DNA from 2 places in the Marinobacter alkaliphilus genome. Region 1 is predicted to be linked to the other one. Evidence: riboswitches for the same ligand, from Rfam matches in the RefSeq annotation. Region 1 holds a riboswitch; the other holds the start of a gene.
The links. Region 1 has a riboswitch for cobalamin ahead of ACZ5Q2_RS04725 (ribonucleoside-diphosphate reductase subunit alpha). Riboswitches for the same ligand answer to the same signal wherever they lie in the genome.
Positions count from the first base shown of each region.

Region 2: it holds a riboswitch for cobalamin, as region 1 does, so the genes downstream of both, ACZ5Q2_RS03190 (TonB-dependent receptor domain-containing protein) here and ACZ5Q2_RS04725 (ribonucleoside-diphosphate reductase subunit alpha) in region 1, are expected to answer to the same signal.

Region 1 covers NZ_AP043751.1:1,048,591-1,054,417, reverse strand. Annotated here, with positions in the region: gene ACZ5Q2_RS04725 (ribonucleoside-diphosphate reductase subunit alpha) at 1-1,776, opposite strand, end outside; cobalamin riboswitch at 1,889-2,086, opposite strand; gene ACZ5Q2_RS04720 (DUF3047 domain-containing protein) at 2,203-2,928, shown strand; gene ACZ5Q2_RS04715 (FmdB family zinc ribbon protein) at 2,989-3,342, opposite strand; gene fmdA (formamidase) at 3,348-4,580, opposite strand; gene ACZ5Q2_RS04705 (AAA family ATPase) at 4,682-5,725, opposite strand; gene ACZ5Q2_RS04700 (aliphatic amidase) at 5,741-5,827, opposite strand, start outside.
Region 2 covers NZ_AP043751.1:691,306-697,132, forward strand. Annotated here, with positions in the region: gene ACZ5Q2_RS03180 (FecCD family ABC transporter permease) at 1-492, opposite strand, end outside; gene ACZ5Q2_RS03185 (cobalamin-binding protein) at 562-1,413, opposite strand; gene ACZ5Q2_RS03190 (TonB-dependent receptor domain-containing protein) at 1,482-3,311, opposite strand; cobalamin riboswitch at 3,470-3,662, opposite strand; gene cobD (threonine-phosphate decarboxylase CobD) at 3,702-4,766, opposite strand; gene cbiB (adenosylcobinamide-phosphate synthase CbiB) at 4,763-5,710, opposite strand.

The sequences.
Region 1 (5,827 bases):
GGCGATGTGGGCAGCCAGGTTGACCGAGCCGAGGTTGCATACGGCGATTTCGTCGGCGCTGGTGTTCAGGGTGATTTCGGTGCACAGGTTGGAGCTGTGCACTACGCCCTGGTGCTGCTGCGGGGAACGCAGGTTGCAGGGGTCTTTGAAGGTAACCCAGGGGTGGCCGGTTTCAAACAGCACGGTGAGCATTTTGCGCCACAGTTGTTTGGCAGGGATTTTCTTGAACAGTTTGATCTTGCCCTGCTCCGCCAGCGCTTCGTAATGCTCGTAGCGTTCCCGGAAGGCGTTGCCGTAAAGATCGTGCAGGTCTGGGGCATCGCTGGGGGAGAACAGGGTCCAGTCCCGGTCTTCACGCATGCGTTCGATCAGCAAATCCGGCACCCAGTTGGCGGTGTTCATGTCGTGGGTGCGGCGGCGTTCGTCACCGGTGTTTTTGCGCAGCTCCAGGAATTCCTCGATGTCCAGGTGCCAGCTTTCCAGGTAGGCACACACGGCGCCCTTGCGCTTGCCGCCCTGGTTGACCGCCACGGCGGTGTCGTTGACCACTTTCAAAAACGGCACCACGCCCTGGCTCTGGCCGTTGGTGCCTTTGATGTGGGAGCCCAGTGCACGTACTGGCGTCCAGTCGTTGCCCAGGCCGCCGGCCCATTTGGAGAGCAGCGCGTTATCCTTGATGGCGCCGTAGATACCTTCCAGGTCGTCCTGCACGGTGGTCAGGTAGCAGGAGGACAACTGGGAATGGCGGGTGCCGCTGTTGAACAGGGTAGGCGTGCTGGCCATGTAATCAAAGCTGGACAGCAGGTTGTAGAATTCGATGGCGCGGGCGTTGGGGTCGTCTTCCCGCAGGGCCAGGCCCATGGCGACACGCATGAAGAACACCTGGGGCAGTTCCAGGCGGGCTTTGTTCCAGTGCAGGAAGTAGCGGTCGTACAGGGTTTGCAGGCCCAGGAAACCGAACTGGTGGTCACGCTCGGGGATGATCGCCGCACCCAGGCGTTCCAAGTCAAAGGCGGCCAGGGCTTCGTCCAGCAATTCGTAACGAATTCCGGCGTGGATGAACGCGCTCAGGGCCTGTGGATAAACCTCTGCCAGCGGCTGGTTGCGGGGCAGGTCCAGGGCCTCAGCCGCTTCCAGGCGAAGCTGTTCCAGCAACAGGCGGGCGGTGACGGCGCTGTAGTCCGGCTCTTGCTCGATACGGCCACGGGCCGTCATGATCAGGGCGGAGAGCACTTCGGTTTCCTCAATGCCGTCATACAGGTTGCGCAGGGCTTCGTCGACCAGGGATTCGCCATCAATGCCCTCCAGGCCGGTGGCAGCCTGTTCTACCTGCAGTTTCATCAGGCCCAGGTCCAGAGGCGCCACGTTGCCGTCGGCTTTTTTCACGGTCAGGTGCGGGTGCGCTTCCATGGGCTCTTCGATGGCACGCTTGCGGGCGTGTTCTTCCCGGTAGAGCACGTAAGCCCTGGCCACCTTTTGCTCTTCGGCCCGCATCAGGGCCAGTTCCACCTGGTCCTGAATGTCTTCAATATGCACTTTACCGCCGGCTTTCAGGCGCCGGCTGATGGCCTGCACCACCTGTTCGGTTACCCGATGCACGGCGTCGTTGATGCGGGCAGAGCCGGCGGCTTTATCGCCTTCCACGGCCAGGAACGCTTTGGTCACCGCCACACTGATTTTGGCAGGATTGAATCCAACCAGGGTGCCGTTGCGTTTAATAACTTGAAGGGATTGGGTATCGGCGGCCGGGGCTTCGGCCAGAGCGGTGGCAGACATCGTGTTCTCCTGAAGTCGCGTCAGATTCCATTTAGCCTTCGCGAATGCAGGAGCACACCGTGCCTTGTTTCAGGGCAGGGATAACCGATCTGCTCACCTTGAGTCGCGAAGGTGCAGTACTGTTTCCCTGGCAGGTCTTCGGACTCAGGGGCGTGAATCGTGAGATTCGGCCTTACGTGGCGACTTCCCGGCGCTTGCCAGTGTCTTGATGCCACGCTCGTTCCCCAATACCGCTGCGCGTCAGTTCCGGATTCTCACCGGATTCCCGACTACCTTTATGCCTGAAGTGATCAGAGAATGATCACAACATATGGTAGTCAACCAAGGATTTGGTCACTATATACGGACTAATAGCCACTGACAAGGCACTTTATCGCAGGCCCGCTGTCTGCCATTGCAGTGGCCCGGAAACAAAAGGATAAGTCTATGAAGCGTTCATCACTGGCAGGCACTGCATGGGTGTTGGCTCTGCTATTGGCCAGCCCGTTACTGATGGCGCAGGAGTCTTTACTGCAACCCTTCTCCACCATGAGTTCATTATCCGATGGTTGGGAACCTCTGGAATTTCCCAGAATCGACCGGCACACGCGCTATGAGCTGGTCACGGACGACGGTGTTCAGGTGGTCAAGGCGAGCGCTGATAACAGCGCCTCCGGCCTGATTGCCCGATTGTCGTTAGAACCCGGCGAATCGCTGATTCTGCGCTGGCAATGGAAGGTGTCCAATGTGTTCGACCGGGGCGATGCCCGGAAAAAGTCCGGCGACGACTACCCGGCGCGAATCTACGTGGCCTTTGAATTCCAGCCCGACAAGGCAGGATTCTTTGAACGGGCCAAGCGCAAAACCGTGGAGGTGATGTTTGGCGAGTCCCTGCCGGGTAATGCCCTGAACTACATCTGGGCCAACCGGTTGCCGGAGCAATCCATTGTCGCCAACGCCTTCACCGACCAGACCATGATGGTGGCGGTCAATTCCGGCCCGGAGCAAACCGGTGAGTGGGTCACGGTGGAACGGGATATTGTGGCAGATTACCGGGAAGCGTTCGGGGAGAATCCCCCGCGCATTGTTGGCGTGGCCATCATGTCGGATGCGGATAATACCGGTGAACGGGCAACAGCGTGGTATCGGGATCTGGTGCTTGAGAAGCCGTGAATTGTGGATCGAAAAAAGGCCCCGTATCGGGGCCAAACACGTGAAACGTCGAATCGGCTGTCAGTGGCTGATCATCCACGGGCGCATCGAGGGAAACATTTTTTTACCGTCCGCGGTATAGAACAGCATGGATTTGCCCGGCTTCGGTGAGCCGCAACCACAACTTCGGCTGTGTTCCTTGTCGTGTGCCCTGCGATCGGCAGTCGAGAACACTGGCTCGTGTTTTGAGCGCTCGTTCCGGTCCTGAGCCGATCGTTTGGCCGGGTCCATGGCGGCAATCTCCGGAGGCAGCACTATGACACGGGGTGACAGTGCCTGGCAGGTCGGGCACTCCGCCGGCTTGGCGCAGTCTTCCATGGTGGCCAGCTGGTGGAACAACCCGTGTTCCCGACATTTGTAGTCATACACAGGCATGGTGCTTACTCCTTGTCTTTCGAAAGGGGCACGTCCATACCGCCACTGACTTTCTTCTGTGGGCCATCAGCTGACGGGTTGATGTCGAAATCAAAGATGCCGGTTGGCAGCCAGAGCGTTGCACAGGCATTGGGAATATCCACCACGCCGCTGATATGCCCCTCCACCGGCGCACACCCAAGGATCGCGTAAGCCTGTGCCCTGCTGTAGCCGAACTTGGTCATGTATTCGATGGCATTCAGGCAGGCCTGGCGATAGGCCACATGCACGTCCAGATAGTGCTGGCCGCCCTCTTCATCCACCGAGATGCCTTCAAAGATCACATAATCGTCATAGCGGGGCTTGATGGGGCTGGGCTTGAACACCGGGTTCTTGATGCCGTATTTACGCACGCCGTCTTTGATCAGGTTCACCCGCAAGTGAATCCAGCCAGCCATTTCGATGGCCCCACAGAACGTAATCTCACCATCACCCTGGCTGAAGTGCAGGTCGCCTACAGACAGTCCTGCGCCATCTACGTAGACCGGAAAATACACTTTGGAGCCACGGGAAAGATCCTTGATGTCGCAGTTGCCGCCATGCTCCCTGGGTGGCACGGTTCGCGCGGCCTCAGCGCCAGCCGCCTTGGCTGCGTCCCCTCTCATCTGGCCCATGTGGGCCGTTTCACCGTTAGGCAGAGTAGCCAACTCCGGCACACGGTCAGGGTCCGTTGCTACCAGGCCCGCTTCCCGCTTGTTCCATGTATCCAGAAGTTCCTTGGAAGGCAGGCAACCAATCAGTCCGGGGTGGATCAACCCGGCAAACTCCACGTTAGGAATATGCCGGGACTTGGTGAACATACCGTTGAAGTCCCAGATCGATTTCTGGGCTTCGGGAAAATGTTCCGTCAGAAAGCCACCGCCGTTCTGCTTGGAGAAGAAACCGTTGAAGCCCCACTGGCTCTCCTCAAACGTACCTATGTCCAGAATGTCGACTTCCAGCAGGTCACCCGGCTCTGCGCCTTCGACGCCAATGGGGCCGGACAGGAAATGCACCTGGCTGAGGTCGACATCACGCACGTCGTCGGCACTGTCGTTGTTCTTGATCTGGCCGCCGGTCCAGTCGTAACACTCCACGATAAAATCGTCACCGGGTTTGACGGTGGCCACCAACGGAATATCCGGGTGCCAGCGGTTGTGGACTTTGTCGTTCTCGTAGGCCGATTTATTCAGATCGATCTTGATGATGGTTTCAGCCATAGCGGGCGCTCCTGTACATTGGCTTGTCTGTTTGAATAACGCCTCTACTATCGGCTGCACGGCATTTCGGGGGTATTCGCCAAATACCCCCGGCGCCTACGTCATTCGACGTATTGGCGAACGCTGACCGCGTGTTTAATCACATCGGCTTCAAAGCGCTGGCTCTCCGGATGGGCCAGCAACGCCCGCGCAACCGCCGGCTCCAGGCGCTGGCGAAATGCCCGTAACATCTCCCGTGCGCCATAACGGCTGTCGTAGCCTCGGCAGAGCTCCCGGCGCAGATTCTCGGACAGAGTCAGTTCTGCTTTTTTGCGGGCCAGGCGCTTGTTCAGCCCCGCCAACTCGATATCCAGCAGCGCGTCCAGCCAGTTGTCGGTGAGGGTGTTGTAGTTCAGGATCTGGTCAATCCGGTTGAGAAACTCCGGATCAAAATGGCGCCGAAGCGCGGCATCCCGAATGGTTTCGCCAGAGCCGGGTGACAGCCCCAGCCACCGGCGCCAGCCTCGCTGATAGCGGTGATGGTGAGCCTCCGCATCCAATGCGCCGGCGTTACTGGTCATGAAGATCAGGGTATTGCGGAAGTCGATTTCTCGATTGCCGGAGGGGAATACCAACCGGCCAGTATCCAGCACGTTCAACAGGGTACGGACTACTTCCTTGCTGGCCTTTTCAATCTCGTCGAACAACACGATGCCGGGCTTGCTGAATGAGCCCTGAACCTTGTCCAGATCGAACAGGCTATGGCCTTCCTTGCTGCCCACGTAACCCGGCGGTGCGCCGGTGAGCGCCGCCGAATAATGTTCCTGTGCCAGGGTATTCATATCGATGCGGCACAGGCCATCGCGGTGGCCATGAATGGCCTCGGCAATCAGCCTTACCGTTTCGGTTTTGCCCACACCGGTCGGGCCAAGAAACAGGTGCACCGCCAGCGGCCGGTTGTCCTCACCTATGTCGGCTTTCACCCGCACCAGCATCGACTCCATCGCCGTGAGCGCCTCATCCTGGCCCACAATGTTTGCTCGCAAACGGGCCATCACAGCCTCAGGCTCGAAGCGAAACCGGGAAGCACGAACCGGGCCTGAGGCGGCCCGGTTCTTGTCATTGGTCTCCCGGTTGGCTTCCAGCCGTTCGTTGATAAACGGCATCTGTGCCTCCCGGGCTTAAGCCCCAGCGGATTTTTCCTTGCCGTCAAACGGCAGCTCGCCCACCGGGCACTCAGCCGTGCCCACGGTTTTGCGGGTCATGGC
Region 2 (5,827 bases), 360 kb from region 1:
GGACACATCGCCCATGAGCCAGTACAACATGCCCGGCAACTCTCTGGCCGGGCTGATGGCCAGCATCAAGGTAATGACCGCCCCCCAGCCAGCCGCCACCACAACCCCCGTGAGCAAAAGGCGGGAGGGCGTCCAGCTGCCGGTGCCGTGGGCGAGCCCGAACACCATCAAGGTGGCCAGCATGGCACCGGCAAAGGCAGAACCGGAGATAACCGCGCCGCCGAGCCCCGCCAACATCGCCAGCAATGCCCCCACGGCGGCACCCCCGGACAGCCCCAACACATAGGGATCGGCAAGCGGGTTACGCAGCAGCACCTGCATCAATGCCCCGGCCACCGCCAGCAGACCTCCGGTGGCAAAGGCCGACAGCGTTCTGGGTAGCCGGAGCTCAAGAATCAGAGTACGGTGCAGGTTGGAGCCCTCACCCAGAAACACCAACAGCACATCCGCAGGTGCAATTGCGACACTGCCAATACCGACCGACATCACCATGGCGATCAGCCCGGCTACGGCTAGAACGGTGAGGGGCAGGGTGATCGGGCGTATCACACGGCTACTCCACTAGGGCCGTCGGCCACGGGCCACCTCCAGTTTCTCGCAAAACAATTGCGTTCCCTCAAGCATTCTCGGAGTCGGTCGCTGAACCAGTGACGGCGGAATAAAAAAGAGGTTGTTTCGCTCTGTCGCAGTGATACTGGGGAATGCCTGCCAGCGCGCCAGCCAGTGGCGATTCTCCTCACCCATTCCACCCGCCAGAATGGCCTCGGGATTCGCCGCAATCACCGCTTCCGCACTGATCCTCGGCACTAGCCGGTCCAGCTGACCAAACACGTTATCACCACCGCAAAGTTCAATCATTTCACCGATCAGGTGCTGGCTGTTGACCGTCATCAGGGGCTCATCCCAAACCTGGTAGAACACCGGCACCGGATCAGCCTTGGCGTACGCCTCCTGCAAGTCGGCAATGCCCTGACGGAATCGCTCCGCCTCTGCAAAGCCTTCTGCTTCAGTACCTGCCAGTATGGAGATGCGCTCAATGGTGTTGGAGACAGCTTCAAAACTCCGGGGTTCAATGGAGAACACCGGGACGCCCATATTCTTGAGTGTGACCAGCTGCTCCGTCGGATTCCCGGTTACCCAGCCAATCACAAGATCCGGCTGCAGCTCCAGCAGCCGTTCCATATCCATGCGGGTATGGCTACCCACTGAAGCGACCTCTCGGGCTGCCGGGGGATAATCGCTGTAAGCCACCACGGCAACTACCTGATCACCGGCGCCCGCCGCCCATGCCAGTTCTGTCGCCCCAGGCGAAAGTGCGGCAATGCGTTTTGCCGGGTGTTCCAGGCATATCTCCTCGCCCAGATCATCCGTGGCGCAGACATAGGATGCCAGGGCCGGAGATGCCAGCAGCATCCAGCCGAGCAGTATGCTCACACCCTTAAGCTTTCCCACTGGCGCCTCCCCGGCAAGATTATGCAGTTTTATCGGAAGTCATAGCGAATCGAAAGAAACCCTGCGGTTCCCGCCGCCAGGTAGCCTGAACCATCAAATCGGGTTGCCGTCGCGTATTCCTTATCCGTAACGTTCTGAAGCGTCAGCCGTGCTGTCCAGTCCTGAGTAAATTCCCACCCTGCACGAAGGTTGAAGGTGACGTAGCCCGGTAAACGATTTTGATTACTAGCATCATCGTAGCGGTAGCCACTGGCCAGAGCGGTGCCTCCCAGACTCCAGGCGCCCATTTGACGGTCCAGGTCAACCCTCAGCGATTGGTGACTGCGACGACGCAGGCGGTTATCCGTCTCACGATCACGAGGATCCATCAAGGTGAGTTTGACCCCAAGATCCCAACCATTCGACCGCAGACCGGAGGCCAGCTCCGCGCCACGAATACGGGCTTCACTCACGTTGGCAGGCCGGAGATCACCGTTGATGCTCTGGAGTTCAATCAGATTCTCTACGTCCAGTTGATAAAGAGCGGCATCCCAGTACCAGTGTTCGTAACGACCGCTAAGCCCCAGCTCCACGGACGCGCCTTCCTCCGGCTTGAGGTCCGGGTTGCCGGCATAACTGCCACCGAAATCGAATATCTCCAAAGGATAGTAAAGATCATTGAACGTGGGCGCCCGGAAAGAGGTGCCATAACTCACCCGTACCCGGTGGGAACGGTCAAACGAGTGGCCAAGGGCAATGCCACCGGTTTCCTGTCGACCGTATGCCTCGTTGTCGTCGCCGCGAAATGACAACTGAATATCGGAAGGGCCGAAGTTTAAGCGCAGTTGGGTGAATAACGCGGCATTAGTGCGACTGTTCTCATCGAACTCGATGGTGCTTTTCACTTCGTCGGATTGTAGCTCTCCCCCGACCGCAAGCTCGTGCACGCCTGCGGTGAAAGTGTTTTCCCATCGTGCGGTTCGGGTTTTGGTGTTGAATACAGAATCGCCGGCACTACGGAAGCTTTCTTGCTCGTCAGCGGATTCTGAAAGCTGGATGGACGTCGCCCAATAATCACTGACAGGGGTATTCAATGTGACGCCGATGGTCCGGATCATAAAATCCGTGTTGCCACCGTCAAATTCAGTATTGCCCTGTGACTGCATGATGACGAAACTGGCCTCTCCTCCGCTCGGCAATTCATGCACAACACGCCCGACGCCGGCGGTATTGCGAAAACCTTTGTCCTCGCCATCTTTCACAATTCTGGTGCCATCGGTCTCCTTGTGCAGCCCGCTGAGGCTGAACCGGGTTGCGCCGTGAGTCGCCGATGCGCCAGCACTGGTTTTCTGGGTGTTGAAATTGCCTGCTCCGGTTTCAACCCACCCTCTGTTACCGTGCTTTGGATCCAGTGTAAATGCCTGAATGACACCGCCTACCGCGTCAGCGCCATAGAGTGCACTGCGGGGGCCCCTGACGATTTCCACGCGCTCGACCAGATCAGCTGGAAAATACTGCCAGGGCGCGCCACCGCTGGTTGCAGAACGAAGGCGCACACCATCAACCAGAAAGACCGTGGAATCATTCGCAGTGCCACGAGTGAATACACTGGTGTTCTTGCCAAATGACCCGTTAGTGACCAGATCAATACCGGGCTGCGCCGCCAGCAGATCGGTAAACTCGGCAGGCGCCTCACGACGGATGGTTTCTTCTTCGATGACCGTCACCGAAGACAGGCTTTCGCCCACCGTACGGGGGCCAAGCGTGGCAGTTACAACAATAGGCTCAAGAGTATCCGGGGCGGCTTCAGACTCTGAACCACTCGCCGGTAGGGCAAAAGGCATGAACACAAGGGCAGACAAGACTTTGGAACGCTTCATTTCTTCACTCGCTTCGCACCGCACTCACCCGTGCGGTTGATACTGATTCATGCGGAGGAGAAATGTCTGTATTGACGGAGGGTGGAGGGGCGTCGATCAGTTGCATTGGCCGGTTCACCCACCGCCGCTGCCCTCCGCAACGTAGGTGTCTGGAACTCATGGGCTCCAAATTCCAGGCCGGTCTCCGGGCTTCCAGGTGGAGCTGATGCTCCGGGGCAATCACCTTCCCATGCCAGAGGCACAGTGGCGCATTGGATTGCCTTTCACCTGATTACCGTTGCGGGGGCAGCGCCGGGCTCTCACCGGCTTCCCGTTTCACTCACTGCATTCGCCGGACTATCGCCAGTCCGGTTGGAACGCTCAGAGCACCTGAAATTGCGGGCAAGACTATCAACCCGGGTGGGGGTGGTCAATGAGATATGTTAATTCAGACAACGCACTTCCCAGACGTTGCCAACCGGACTCATCAGGCGGCAAACCGAAGCGCAGGGCTGGCGGCTCATCAAAACGCCTGACCAGAATGGCACGACGAGCCAACTCATCTGCTATTGGTGCTGCGTTTTCATGATGGACCGTGCGAAACAGCAACGTACCGTTGGTTGCTGGCATGCCAGATTTCCTGAGCAGGCCGTCCATCCGCAGCCGTGACGTCTGCAGCCTGCCCCGCGCCTCTATCTGCCATGCCCTGTCAGCCAGAGCTCTTGCCATCAGGTAACGCGCCGGGCCACTGACGGTCCAGGGGCCCAATTCAAAAGCCAGCGCACGGGTCAGCTCAGGTTCAGCCAACACAGCCCCGGCGCGCATTCCGGCCAGGCCGAAAAACTTGCCCAGAGATCGCAGAAGTATCAGACCCGGCGCGCCCGCCCAGGGTTCCAAACCGTGTCCGGGCTCTCCCTCAACAAAGGCCTGATCAAGTACCAGCCAGCCCCCACGTGCCTGCAATCGTTGGTGCCATAGCAGAAGACGGGCCGGATCGACCAGCTGCCCGGTCGGATTATTCGGCTGTATCCACACCACCACGTCCACAGAATCCAGCCAGGTCAGATCGTCTTGCTCTATTGCCTGCTCAGGAATCGCCACCACCTCGAAACCGGCGCGACGCCAGGCATGACCATGCTCGCGATATCCCGGCATGGGCACCGCCACTCGACCAAGACCATGCACCCTGGCGCGCACGGCGGGCAGGGCCATGATCGCCGCCTGGGATCCCGCCACCGGCAGGCAGCTGGCCCGCTCGGGCGCACCTGCCCAGGAACGGATGATCTCCTCCAGCCCATCGTCCGGCTCTGGCAGTCGTTGCCATACCTCCGGTGGGATGGCCGGCACCGGCCAGGGTACCGGATTGATGCCGGTGGACAGATCAAGCCATTGCTCGCGGGGGATGCCCCAACGCTGTATTGCAGCCTGTAACCGCCCGCCATGCTCCGGGGATTCAGGAAGGTCGAAAGCCGTCATCCGGCACCTCCAGGCACCACCCAGCTGCAGGCAAGGGCGAGGACGAGCAGCACCGACAACCAGAGCATTACCCCGCGCTGTACCAGGGCAATAGCACCTTCGATTGTCGCTGCCGAAGCCCCGGGGCCACGACCTAACACTGGCCGTTCCTTGATGCCATTGGCATAGGGCGCCGGCCCACCGAGGGTCACACCAAGGGCGCCCGCCCCGGCCGACATCACTGGCCCGGCATTGGGGCTATCCCAGGCTCTTGCCTGGGTACGCCAACAACGGAACGCCACCCGGGTACTTCCCAACAGCGCATAAGTGAGGGCTGTCAGCCGGGCAGGCAGCCAGTTCATGAGGTCATCCAGCCTGGCGGCAAACCGACCGAAGTAAAGAAATCGTGAGTTGCGATAGCCCCACATGGCGTCCAGGGTATTGATCAATCGGTGCAAAACCACACCCGGCAGCCCGGCAAGCAGGTACCAGAACAGACTTGAGAACACCGCATCGGCACCATTCTCCAGCATGGATTCCGAGGCAGCCGCGGCCACCCCCTCGTCGGACAGCGCCGCTGCATCCCGGCTGACAATCCACCCCACCGCTTTCCTGGCTTGGTCACCGTCGCCCGCAGTCAATGCCGTGGACACCGCCCGGCCATGTTCCGCCAGCCCCCGTAACGACATTGCGAGCCATACGCCGGCCACTTGAGCCACCAACCATAGCCAGCCGCCCAGCCAGAATTGCAGCGCTACAGCCAGTGCCAGCACCGGCGTGACGACGATCGCGGTTGCCAGCGCACCCAGGCACAGGCTCCTTGCGGCGGCCTGCGGCTGGCCATTCAGGCCAGCTTCCGCCACCGAGGCCCAACGGCCAAAGCCTGCCAGAGGGTGCCACCGGCGCGGTTCACCAACCAACCAGTCCAGTGCAACCGCCGCGACACATACCAACACCGCAACCAGAAACGTTTCCAAATGTGGGCTCCATGAATCAGATGCTGGCAAGTCTAACCGAGTGGAGCCTGATCTTGACACCTTCGCCTCCCGGTATGACCATCCTCGGTTTTCCGCCCACAAGGA